Regions from separate parts of the Allorhizobium sp. Av2 genome, predicted to be linked through region 3. Evidence: predicted binding sites of a transcription regulator. Region 3 holds the regulator's gene; each other region holds the start of a gene.
What was found. The regulator PhoB, encoded in region 3, activates phosphate uptake and scavenging genes when phosphate is short. The targets are predictions, from matches to a motif close to TGTCATNNANCTGTCAT.
Positions count from the first base shown of each region.

Region 1: FS819_RS09635 (BtaA family protein) is a predicted target of PhoB. The motif match lies at 1,757-1,773, and genes of this name have one in related genera.
Region 2: FS819_RS06920 (esterase-like activity of phytase family protein) is a predicted target of PhoB. The motif match lies at 1,876-1,892, and genes of this name have one in related genera.
Region 4: FS819_RS13045 (phospholipase C) is a predicted target of PhoB. The motif match lies at 1,517-1,533, and genes of this name have one in related genera.

Region 1 covers NZ_CP192696.1:2,004,804-2,007,939, reverse strand. The annotation lists gene FS819_RS09640 (class I SAM-dependent methyltransferase) at 1-465, opposite strand, end outside; gene FS819_RS09635 (BtaA family protein) at 462-1,709, opposite strand; gene FS819_RS09630 (serine hydrolase domain-containing protein) at 2,002-3,136, shown strand, end outside.
Region 2 covers NZ_CP192696.1:1,429,754-1,432,889, forward strand. The annotation lists gene glmS (glutamine--fructose-6-phosphate transaminase (isomerizing)) at 1-1,006, shown strand, start outside; gene FS819_RS06915 (DUF502 domain-containing protein) at 1,135-1,815, shown strand; gene FS819_RS06920 (esterase-like activity of phytase family protein) at 1,996-3,136, shown strand, end outside.
Region 3 covers NZ_CP192696.1:133,044-136,179, reverse strand. The annotation lists gene pstB (phosphate ABC transporter ATP-binding protein PstB) at 1-454, shown strand, start outside; gene phoU (phosphate signaling complex protein PhoU) at 498-1,205, shown strand; gene phoB (phosphate regulon transcriptional regulator PhoB) at 1,566-2,249, shown strand; gene FS819_RS00660 (GcrA family cell cycle regulator) at 2,354-2,905, opposite strand.
Region 4 covers NZ_CP192696.1:2,743,963-2,747,098, forward strand. The annotation lists gene FS819_RS13035 (methyl-accepting chemotaxis protein) at 1-381, shown strand, start outside; gene FS819_RS13040 (OmpW/AlkL family protein) at 485-1,186, opposite strand; gene FS819_RS13045 (phospholipase C) at 1,607-3,136, shown strand, end outside.

The DNA.
Region 1 (3,136 bases), 1.9 Mb from region 3:
GGGGTTTAAGGCGGCAAGCGAACAGGCAATCGCTTTTTGCCAGTCGGGGATCATCGACAGGGCATAGGAAATCAGCACGCGGTCGAAACCGGTCATGGCAAAATCGGCGGCGGTGAACGTCGAGGCATCGGCGATGCGCAGATCTGGCTGGCGGGGGCGACCGCGAAAATTACGCCTGGCCTGCACCAGCATTTCGCTGGAAATGTCCAGACCATAGAGATGCGACATCGGATAGAGCCGCTCGGTGCAGATCAGATTGCGGCCCGTGCCGCAGGCCACTTCCAGTAGGCTGCGATCCTTCGGCAGGTCCAGTCCGACAATGGCTGTGTCGCGCCCAAGCAGGTAATATTTGCGGGTCAGGTCATAGATATGACGCTGGCTGCGATAGACCTGATCCATCTTGCTGGCATGGTGCCGGTCAAGATTCGGGCCGGAATTGTTCCGGCCAATAGGGGCATCGCTCATGCCGTCTTCTCATAGATATGGAAGCCACCGTAAATCGCCGAGCGGTCGAGCGCGTTGAAATGCACGGACAGGTCTTTCAGATAGGACCATTGATCGGCGAGCGCCGGGGAAATCCGGCCTTCGATCACGCTTTTTTCGGCGGCGGTCCGGAAGATGACCCGCGCATCCTTGGCGGCAGTGCGGGTGATTTCGGTCCACAGATCGTTCAACTGTTCGTCGGTCATCCAGTCCTGGGCATCAAGCAGAATGAACCGGTCGACGCTGCCTGCGGGCTTGGTGGAGAGCAATTCGGTATAGCTGGCATGATGGACATTGACGCGATCAACGCTGGTGCGGATCGTGCCGTAGTAATCGGCCCGCAGATAATCCGGCAATGCGCCCTCATGGGATTTGGGATAGCGGCGGGCGAAGGCCTGCCAGGCAAAATAATTATCCCGCAGTGAAAAATGACAGGCGAGCTTCTCCAGCCGACCCTTCAGCACTGGGGCGATGGTACCGGTTTCCGAAACGCTGGCCAGTTCGTCATATTGCTGCGGCGGAATGCCGAGGCCGAACAGCGAGCTTTTGCGATTGGTCAGCCAGCGGATAAAAGGCTTTTCAAACAGCGGCGCGATGCGGGTCTCGAAAAACTGCCGCTGTTCGCGCGGAGTGCGGCACTGGGTGATTTCTTCCAGCTTGACGCCGTGCAGGCGGGCCAGAATATGGGTGGCGGTGATGAAGCGGCCCAAGAGGCCGGTGCGGTAAAAATTGCCGTTGAACACCCGGATGCGGCGGCGTCCGGTCAGGGTGCGGCGGCTCCAGTAGCGCCGCGTGGTGGCGTCCAGATGCGGTGCCACATATTGCTCGACCATGGAGGCATTGCTGCGGGCATTGTCGGTGCCAAGCAGCCGCACCACGGCGGTGTGATCGGGCAAATGCCGGAAAGCGGCCAGCTTCAGCTTGTTGAGGGCGATGTGATGCGGATTGAGATCGACGACGTCGATACTATCAGGCTCGCGCGACAGATAGGCCAGCATGTTGCAGCCACCGGAGCCGATGGTAACGACACGGTGTCCAGCGGCAAGCTGCATGGCCTGCATGTCGACATCCGGGTCTTCCCAGATCTGCGGATAGACCAGGCCGGAAAACAGCAGGCCGAACAACCGCTCCGACAGGCCTTTGCGTGACAGCGCATTGTGTTGAAGCAGCGCCGATTTCAGCTTCTGGTTTTTGCGGAATCCGGCATCTGGAACAAGTTCTGTCATGTGGAGGGTGCCCCGTTCTGAATTTTTTATCGGAATAGTGCCTGTCCAATACAGTTTGATGACGGGGCCTGTTGACCAGTGATGAGACGATGAGCGCCTTCAAAATCCCTCGGTTTTTCAACCGTCACACCCTTTCACGCCTGCCGTAATCATGCTTGCATGTGAACTGCGGGTGGCTGGCTCTAAAACAGAATCACCTTTTCGCTCCAGGTTATTGTTTAAGCATCGGATTTTACGGATATCGGTTCGAAGTTCCCGATCCGCGAGGTCATCCGGCGCGGGAGGAAATCGCATGCATATGCTGATCAGGTTGGCCCAAAGATTGCTGCTTGCTGTCCTGGTGCTTATCGTTGGGGCTGCCGTGTGGCTTTGGCTGGCACCGCCGCAATTGCTGCGGGTTGGCACCGGCTACGCCGCCAAGATCGTTTGCTCCAATGTGTTCATCGCCAAGCGTGATCCGATGGAGGTTCTGGCTGAGGATGTGCAGGCGCCGGGCCATCCGCTGTTGCGTTTCCTGCGGCTGAATGTCGATAGGGATGCAGGCATGGTCACGGCCTATATGTTCGGGGCTTTTGCACCCAGCACGGCCATTGCCCGGCCCGGTCTGGGTTGCGCCAACGTTCCCGATGGAAAAATCGATGCGGCTCGCAAGGTGCATCTGCCGCAGCCGCTTGCGGCTTCGGTAGCCCCGAACCCGAACCCAGCCCCCTGGCCGGATGGAACGGGCGCACCGCACGCCGACCCGGTGCTGGCGGGCATTCTTGCTGATCCAGCCCTGACCGGACCATCGATGCGGGCCACACTGGTGATTCGGGATGGAGAGTTGCTTGGTGAGGCCTATGGTAAGGGTTTTGGCCCCGATACGCCGCTGATCGGCTGGTCGATGACCAAGACTGTCATGGCCATGCTGATTGGCCAGCGGATGGGGGAGGGTGGGCTTGACCTCGACAAGGACCATCTCTTGCCGCAATGGACCGATGGGCGCGCGGCAATCACGCTGCGTCAATTGATGGGCATGGAAAGCGGCCTGCGGTTCAACGAGGATTATGGTGATGTCAGCGATGCAACGCGCATGCTGTTTCTTCAGCCGGATCAGGCGGCATTCGTCGCCTTTCAGCCGCTGGACGCGACGCCCGGGACGCAGTTTCACTATTCGACCGGTACCAGCGTGCTGCTGGCCCGCCTGCTGATGGACAGCTTGCCGCCGGAACAGGCACTGTCTTATCCTCAAACATCCTTGTTCAAGCCGCTCGGCATGGCCAGCGCAGTGCTGGAGGCCGACGAAACCGGCACTTTGGCAGGTGGGTCCTATCTCTATGCCAATGCCCGCGATTGGGCCAAGCTTGCCCAATGCCTGTTGCAGGACGGTGTCTGGCAGGGGCGGCGTCTGTTGCCGGAAGGCTATGTAAAGACCATGGGAACCCCGA
Region 2 (3,136 bases), 1.3 Mb from region 3:
CGCCCATACGGTGAAGAGCGACGTGATCGGCCTGGATTTTGCCCGCCTGCGCGGGCTGGCGATTTCGGCCTGCGGTACGGCCTATCTGGCGGGTCTGATCGGCAAATACTGGTTCGAGCGCTATGCCCGGCTGCCTGTCGAAATCGATGTCGCATCCGAATTTCGCTACCGGGAAATGCCGCTGTCGCCGGATCAGGCAGCGCTGTTCATTTCGCAATCGGGCGAAACCGCCGATACGCTGGCCTCGCTGCGCTATTGCAAGGAGGCGGGGCTGAAAATCGGCGCGGTCGTCAATGTGCAGGAATCGACCATTGCCCGCGAGGCCGATGCGGTCTTTCCAATTTTGGCCGGGCCGGAGATCGGCGTTGCCTCCACCAAGGCCTTCACCTGCCAGCTCGCCGTCATGGCATCGCTGGCGATAGCTGCCGGTAAGGCGCGGGGCCTGATCGGTGAACAGGAAGAAAAGGAGATGGTGCGGCATCTGTCCGAACTGCCGCGCATCATGAGCCGGGTGGTCAACCTGATCCAGCCGCAGATGGAAAGCCTTTCTCGGGACCTGTCTAAATTTAAGGACGTGCTCTATCTCGGTCGCGGCACCAGCTATCCGCTGGCCTTGGAAGGGGCGCTGAAGCTCAAGGAAATTTCCTATATCCATGCCGAAGGCTATGCCGCAGGTGAGCTGAAGCATGGGCCGATTGCACTGATCGATGAAAACATGCCTGTTATCGTCATCGCTCCGCATGACCGGTTCTTTGAAAAGACCGTCTCCAACATGCAGGAAGTGGCGGCGCGCGGCGGCAGGATTATTTTCATCACTGATGAGAAGGGCGCTGCATCCTCCAGGCTGGAAACCATGGCGACCATCGTTCTGCCCGATGTGGCGGAAATCATCGCGCCCATGGTGTTTTCACTGCCGATCCAGTTGCTCGCCTATCATACGGCGGTGTTCATGGGGACGGATGTCGATCAGCCGCGCAATCTGGCGAAATCCGTCACGGTTGAGTGATCGATTTATCGCCTGCGCACCTTGTCTTGGCGGGCAAGGTGCCGCACACTTTGGCCATACTGCGTCGCTGTGGGCCATCCTTGTTCGGCGTACGGCGAAGCAGGCCATTTCATGAAAAATCGGATCATATGTCGGATAAACCAGAACGAATTTCTTTTGCAAGCCGGCTAAGGACCAATTTCCTGACCGGCATGATTATTTGTGCGCCTTTGGCGATCACCGTCTGGCTGACCTTCACCTTCATCGATTGGGCCGACAGCTGGGTGACGCCCTATATTCCGCAGCGCTACAATCCGGAATATTACTTCAATATCGCCATTCCCGGCACCGGCCTGGTGATCGCGGTGGTCGGCATCACCATGATCGGTTTTCTGGGGCGCAATCTTGTCGGGCGCTCCGTCGTCAATTTCGGGGAATCGATCCTCAGCCGGATGCCGCTGGTTCGCACCCTTTACAAAAGCCTGAAGCAGATTTTTGAAACGGTGCTGAAGGAACAATCCAGCTCCTTCAAAAAGGTCGGGCTGATCGAGTTCCCGGCACCAGGCACCTGGGCCATGGTGTTTGTTGCCACTGAAGTCACTGGCGAAATCGCGGCCCGGCTGAATGAGGAGGGCGAGGAGATGATTGCCGTCTTCATGCCGCCGACCCCGGTTCCGACGGCGGGTTTCCTGATGTTCGTGCCGCGCAGCCGTCTGAAACTGTTGGATATGACGCCGGAGGAGGGCGCCAAGCTGCTGATTTCCGGTGGATTGGTGATGCCAGAGTGGAAGCCGGGCTCTGGCACAATTGCCATGCCGCCCGTCTTGTAAGTTGCAGCGGGAAAAAGGGGCTGTAGGCTTTCGGCAGAATGCCCGTTTCCTGTATGACCTTGTCACGATCCTGTCACGGGAAGCTTCTAATGGCCCTGATGGGGGAGCAGTGATACGGCAGACAATTCCGTATCCCATCAAGGCTGAGCGCTGCCCCGGTTGATGCAAAGGATCGGGATCATGGTATTTTCACGCAAGGCATTGCTTCTGGCTGCAACTGTTCTGGTTTCCTCAGTTGGTGTCGTTCTGGCGGAAGGAACGGTCAGCGCCAATGGGGTGACAATCGCCAACAAGGGACTTGTCGCCATCGGCCGCATTCCGGCCAACGAGCGCGACAAGTTCAAGGAAACCTTCGGCTCCGGTTCCGGCATGGCGGTCGATCTGACGCAATGGAAAAAGCAGGGCGAGACCTATTCCGGTTCGCTTTGGCTCCTGCCGGATCGTGGCTACAATGTCGAAGGCACGACGGATTACAATACCCGCATCAACAAGATTGATTTTACCCTTGCGCCAGCACCGGCAGGAACCACTTTGCCAGCCGACAAGCAGCAGAAGGGCTTTGACGCAAAGCTTGCCGATACGATCCTGCTGACGGACGGCGAGGGCAAGAGCCTGACCGGTCTTGATCCTGAATCCGGCATTCGCGCCGCGACCAAGACATTGCCAGCCTTGCCGCAAGCGACCACGGGCAAGATCTCGCTCGATCCGGAAGCCGTCGTTCTGTTGAAGGACGGCTCGATGATGATCAGCGACGAATACGGTCCCTATATCTATCACTTCTCGGCTGCGGGCAAACTGCTCTCCGCCACCCAGCCGCCAAAGGCTCTGCTGCCGATGCGCAAGGGTGAGCTGAACTTCTCGTCCAACAATGTTGGCGAAGGCGGCAAGAAGCCAGACCCGAAAGACCCAGATAGCGGTCGCCAGAACAACCAGGGCCTGGAAGGCATGTCGCTGACACCGGATGGTAAGTTCCTGATTGCGCTGCTGCAATCTGCAACCCGCCAGGATGGCGGTGATAGCAGCTCCACCCGGATGAATACCCGCGCCCTCGTCTATGATGCAGCCGATATGGATCATCTGAAGCTGGTGCATGAATATGTCGTGCCGCTGCCGACCTTCGACAACAAGGGCAAGGTTGCCGTTGCTGCTCAGAGCGAAATTCTGGCACTGTCGGACAAGACGTTCCTGATGCTGGCGCGTGACAGCAATAACGGCCAGAGCATGAAGGGCGATACCTCGGTTTACCGCAAAATCGACCTGGTCGATCTGTCTGCTGCTACCGATATTGCCAATGGCGCGTTTGACGATGCGAAGCCGGTTG
Region 3 (3,136 bases):
CGAAAACATTGCCTACGGCCCGCGCATCCATGGTCTGGCCCGCAACAAGGCGGACATGGACCAGATCGTTGAAAAGAGCCTTCAGCGCGCCGGTCTTTGGAACGAAGCAAAGGATCGCCTTCAGGAGCCGGGAACGGGCCTGTCCGGCGGTCAGCAGCAACGTCTGTGCATTGCCCGCGCCATTGCCGTCAGCCCCGAAGTCATCCTGATGGACGAGCCCTGCTCGGCCCTGGACCCGATTGCAACGGCCAAGGTGGAAGAGCTGATCCACGAATTGCGGGCCAATTTCACCATCGTCATCGTCACGCATTCGATGCAGCAGGCCGCCCGCGTGTCCCAACGCACGGCGATGTTCCATCTCGGCCAGCTGGTCGAGGAAAACGATACCGACAAGATGTTCACCAACCCGGACGACCAGCGGACCCAGGACTATATCATGGGCCGGTTCGGCTGATCCGACGGTTGATTGAAAATGCATCTTTTTAAAGGATCAGAACATGACAGCGCATATCTACACCGCCTTTGACGAGGAACTGAAATATCTGATGCGCCGCATTTCGGAAATGGGTGGTCTGGCCGAGCAAATGGTGGGTGAATCCGTTCGCGCCCTGGTCAATTCCGATGCCGCCCTCGCCCAGAAGGTGATCTCCGACGACGTGATCATGGACAATGCCGAGCGTGAAGTGGGTGACAAGGCAATTGTCACCATTGCAAAACGTCAGCCCATGGCCGCCGATCTGCGCGAAATCATCGGTGCGCTCAGGATCGCTTCGGATCTGGAGCGTGTCGGCGATCTCGGCAAAAACAATGCCAAGCGGGTGATGGCGGTGCAGGGCACTGGCGTGCCGCGCAAGCTGGCCCGTGGCATTGAGCATCTTTCGGAACTGGCGATGACCCAGCTCAAGGAAGTCTTGGATGTCTATACCACCCGCTCGGCGGAAAAGGCCAAGTCGATCCGCGACCGCGATGAGGAGATCGATGCGATCTACACCTCGCTGTTTCGCGAATTGCTGACCTATATGATGGAAGATCCGCGCAACATCACCACCTGCACGCACCTGCTGTTCTGCGCCAAGAATATCGAGCGTATCGGCGACCATGCCACCAATATCGCCGAGACCATCTATTACATGGCCACTGGCGCACAGCCCGAAGGCGAGCGCCCGAAGGACGATACGACGACCGCTTTCGGGGTCGCCGATTGAGATGACAGTGCGAGGATAGTGACTCATCCTCGCGTTGACTGACATGCTGATATCTCAAGGTGTCAAGATCTTGAGATATCAGAGAAAAGCATACCAGGAGCCATGGTCTATGGCTGCCGGTATGAAACCATGACGGAGATTGGCATCGGACAGCTCAGCGTCTGACGCCAAATGGGGTGGGGGCTTCACCCGAAGGTTCGACCTGTGGCGACAGGCCAGCCTTCCAGTCACAGTAGAGCGCCATCATAAAGCGCAAACATGCTGTAAACATCGAAATTCTCGTATTGCCATGTTCTTTTTCGCCAGAGCGGACAAGGAAGGGCTTGCGGGAAGACTCTCTCATTGAAGGTATGGGATCGAATGCTGCCGAAAATTGCCGTCGTTGAAGACGAAGAAGCCCTGAGCGTCCTTTTGCGTTATAATCTGGAATCTGAAGGCTATGAGGTCGAAACCATTCTGCGGGGAGACGAAGCCGAGCTTCGCCTGCAGGAACGGGTACCGGATCTGCTGATCCTCGATTGGATGTTGCCGGGTGTTTCCGGCATTGAGCTATGTCGCCGCCTGCGGATGCGGCCCGATACCGAGCGCCTGCCGATCATCATGCTGACGGCGCGCGGCGAAGAGAGCGAGCGGGTGCGTGGACTTGCCACCGGTGCCGACGACTATGTCGTCAAGCCTTTCTCGACGCCGGAACTGATGGCCCGTGTCAAGGCTATGCTGCGCCGCGCCAAGCCGGAAGTTCTGTCCAGCCTGCTGCGCTGCGGCGATATCGAGCTTGATCGCGAAACCCACCGTGTCCATCGCAAGAGCCGCGAAGTGCGCCTCGGCCCGACCGAATTCCGGCTGCTGGAATTCCTGATGACCTCACCCGGCCGGGTGTTTTCCCGCTCTCAACTGCTGGATGGCGTCTGGGGCCATGACATTTACGTGGACGAGCGCACGGTCGATGTCCATGTCGGACGGCTGCGCAAGGCGCTCAACTTTTCCAATATGCAGGACGTGATCCGCACGGTGCGCGGCGCCGGCTATTCGATGGAAGCATAAGATCGCTGCACGGTTTTTATGGACCGAAAACCCAGTGGAACGAAAAAAGCGAGCCGGGCGGCTCGCTTTTTTTATGACATGCGATCGGAGATCACGGGCAGAGATCAGCGGGCGTTAGCGGCAGCCCGGCGCCGCTCGTTTACCGGCTGGTAGGCGAGCTTCGCGTGATATTTGCAATAGGGCGAATTATCCTGGCTATCGCAGCCGCAGAAGTGAAACTCATCGGTCATCGGGTCGCCAACCGGCCATTTGCAGGTCCGCTCGGTGAGGTCTGTCAGCGACAGACGGCGCGAGGCTGGCAGGATGGTGGTGTTGAGAACCGGCAGGACAGCCATGTTCTCGGTGACATCCATGTCGAGATCGTCGTTCAGCGCGGTCGCCGCAGCAGTGCGCGCGGCTGGACGCGGCGCGCTCGAAGGCGTGCGTGCGGCAAAGTTCGGTGCGCGGGGCGTGGACGGTGCTGGCCGCTTGGGTGTGCGCGCTGGCGTGGCAGTAGGACCGCCTGCCTTGGCGCGGCCCGGAAGGCACAACCGATGCACCTTGCCAATCACGGCATTCCGGCTGACGCCGCCAAGCTGTGTCGCAATCTGACTTGCGCTCAGGCCTTCGGCCCATAATTTCGTGAGTCTTTCAACTCGCTCGTCCGTCCAGTTCATGCCGCAATCTCCGCCTGGTGCACGCGCTTGACGCGGAATCCATCATCCATGTCCCAGAAGGTTCCGGAACCCAACTTTCCTCGTGTTGTCGGTGACTGTTTCCGCCGCATGCAGTGTAGTAATTCGTCATTAACCTAGTGTGAGCCTGACTCCGTGACAAGAGTCGCCGAATCATCGTGAATCGAATTTCAGGCTTTTCCCCAACTTGCTATCCACCGATTTTTTATCGAT
Region 4 (3,136 bases), 1.2 Mb from region 3:
CAGGAAGTGCGTGAACTTGCCCAGCGCTCGGCGGGCGCTGCCAAGCAGATCAAAACACTGGTGGATCGTTCCAGCACGGAAGTGGCAAGCGGCGTGAAGCTGGTGGGAACCGCTGGCGATGCCCTGACCCAGATCGGCGGCTTTGTCACCAAAATCGACGATAACATCGATGCCATCGCCAAGGCGGCGGAAGAACAGGCTATAGGCCTTCAGCAGATCAGCAGTTCGGTCAACAGTCTCGACCAGATGACCCAGCAGAATGCCGCCATGGTCGAAGAAACCAATGCCATCAGTCAGACGCTGGCCGACGGCGCCATTTCTCTTGTAACCCTCGTCAACCGCTTCCAGCTACCGACCATGCCCGTGGCCCGGGCAGCGTAAGGGCAAAAAAACCGCAGTCTTGAGTGAGTGCGGCCAAATGAGAGATCGAAACGGAAAATGGCGGCCATGAGAGCCGCCATTTTCCAGTCTCTTCGCCTGCCGATCAGAAGCGGTAGGTAACACCAGCGCCGATCAGCCATGGATCGAGCTTGGCCGTGCCCTTGACCTTGGAACCCCCGACGACCGCCTCGAAATCCGGGCGCAGATAGTATTTCTTGACGTCGAAGTTAACGCCCCATTTGTCGTTGATCATGTAGTCGAAACCGACCTGCACGGCGGCACCGAACGTATTCTTGACATCGAGCTTGGATGCAGAGCCGGACGACGACTGATTGTAGAACATCGTATAGTTGACGCCCGCGCCAATATAGGGCTGGAACTTGCCGAAATCGGTAAAGTGATATTGCAGCGTCACCGTTGGCGGCAGGATCCAGACCTTGCCGAGCTTGCCCAGGCTACCGATCGAGCCACCGGCATTGACGTTGGCCGACGTCGTGCCGAGAATGAGTTCGGCAGCGATATTGCGATTGAAGAAATAACTGAAGTCGACTTCCGGCGTGACGCTGTTGCTGTAGGACAGATCGGAGCCGCCAATGCCATCCACCGAGCCGCCATCATTCGGCACCACCGCCAGCGCACGGGCGCGGACCTGCCAGGGGCTGTAGGGCGTCAACAGCGATTCGGCTTGCGGAGCGCTTGCCGCCGGTGTCAGATCCGCCGCAGAGGCCATCGGCGTCGCCAAGGACAGCGATGCGAAAGCAAGGGGCGCAAGCGCTATCAAGCCAAGGGTGCGGTTCGTTGACATGTCGTCTCTCCTTTATCGATTGATCAGCAGGTCCCCCTGCCGCATTGCAACCTGTTAACGGTGACCGGACACCCACGTCCTTGAGACAAATCAAGAAAAGACAACCTTACGAAAGACCGCCGGTATTCAAGGATTGAGTGTGGCTTCCATGCATCATGTTTTTGATTCCTATCAATTTTCCTTGGTGCAAGAGATGCTCCGACCAGACCCAAAAAGGTCGCTCACAGGCTCGCGCGCAACCGAAATTACGAAGGGTTATTTCTCATCGACGCGTCCTATCACCCACTTGTGAGTGCCTGGACGGCAATTGGAGCGAGCCACGTCATTTTCCGTCACGGAACTGTTAAAAACGCTTCCTATCGTCTTGCCATTCCGCCGATGTCAGCTTCCCCACCGCGGATCCTCGTAAAGGATATGGTCATGCCACTTCACCCTCGGCAGCTAAACATGTGTGCCGGTTCAATTCTCGTGTCTGCGTCTCTCTGTCTCATCCCCACTGCCTCGGCGGCGGCTGAGGTCAATACGGCAACGCCGATCAAGCATCTGGTGGTGATCTTCCAGGAAAACGTCGCCTTCGACCATTATTTCGCGACCTATCCAAAAGCTGCCAATGTCGAGGGTGAGCCTGCCTTTACCGCTGCGCCGCAGACGCCTGCCGATATCGATACGCTGGCCCATGCCGGCCTGCTGGAGGTCAATCCGAACAAGACCAATCCGGGCAATGGCCCTGATGCCACGGCCCCGTTCCGTCTCGATCGCACCCAGGCCGCGACCAATTCGCAGAATCATGGCTACACCGCCGAACAGGCCGCCTATGACAATTTCGCCATGGACCTGTTTCCCGCCAATACCGGGCGCGGCACCAAGGGCGCAGCCGGGGCCTTTGGCACCAAAGGCCAGGTCATGGGCTATTATGACGGCAATACCGTTACGGCGCTGTGGAACTACGCTCAGAACTTTGCCCTGAACGATCGGTCTTTCTCCACCAATTTCGGCCCCTCGACCCCCGGCGCCATCAACCTCGTCTCCGGCCAGACCAATGGTATGACCCTGCCACCGGGTTACACGCTGGAAAAGGACGGCACCTACGCCAAGGGCGAAGTCGTGCCTGATGGCAATGGCGGCTGGACGATGATTTCCGACCTCGACCCCACCGGCGACGTCTGCTCGAAAGGCCAGACGGCCCTGATGACCGGCCGCAATATCGGCGACCTCCTGAACGACAAGGGCCTGACCTGGGGCTTTTTCGAGGGTGGTTTCGACCTGACGCTCAACAATCCCAATGGCACGACCGGTTGCAAGCGCACGACGACATCGGCAATCACCAAGGTCGATGAAGTCGATTACATTCCCCATCACCAACCCTTCCAATATTATCCCTCGACCGCCAATCCCCAGCATATCCGCCCGAGTTCGGTTGCCGCCATCGGCACCAGCCAGGACGGCGGCGCCAACCACCAGTATGACATCAATGATTTCTATGCGGTTCTGAGCAACGGCACTCTGCCCGCCGTCAGTTTCCTGAAGGCCCCCGCCTATCAGGACGGCCATGCCGGCTATTCCGATCCGCTTGATGAGCAGGAATTCGTTGCCAATATCGTCAACAAACTCCAGCAATCGCCGGAGTGGAAAGACACCGCCGTGGTGTTGCTTTATGACGATTCCGACGGCTGGTACGACCACGCCCATAACGTCGTCAATCCGTCCAGCATTCAGGTCAAAGGCTATGATGTGCTGAACGGCACGGCCTGCGGCACCGGAACGCCCTTGCCCGGCGTCAACGGCCAGCCCGTCCAGGGCCGTTGCGGCTATGGCACCCGGCAGCCATTGCTGGTGATCTCGCCTTATGCCAAGCAAAACTATGTCGATCACACCCTGACTGACCAGACCTCGGTCATGCGGTTTATCGAAGATAACTGGATGGCTGGGCAAAGGCTGGGCGGCGGCTCC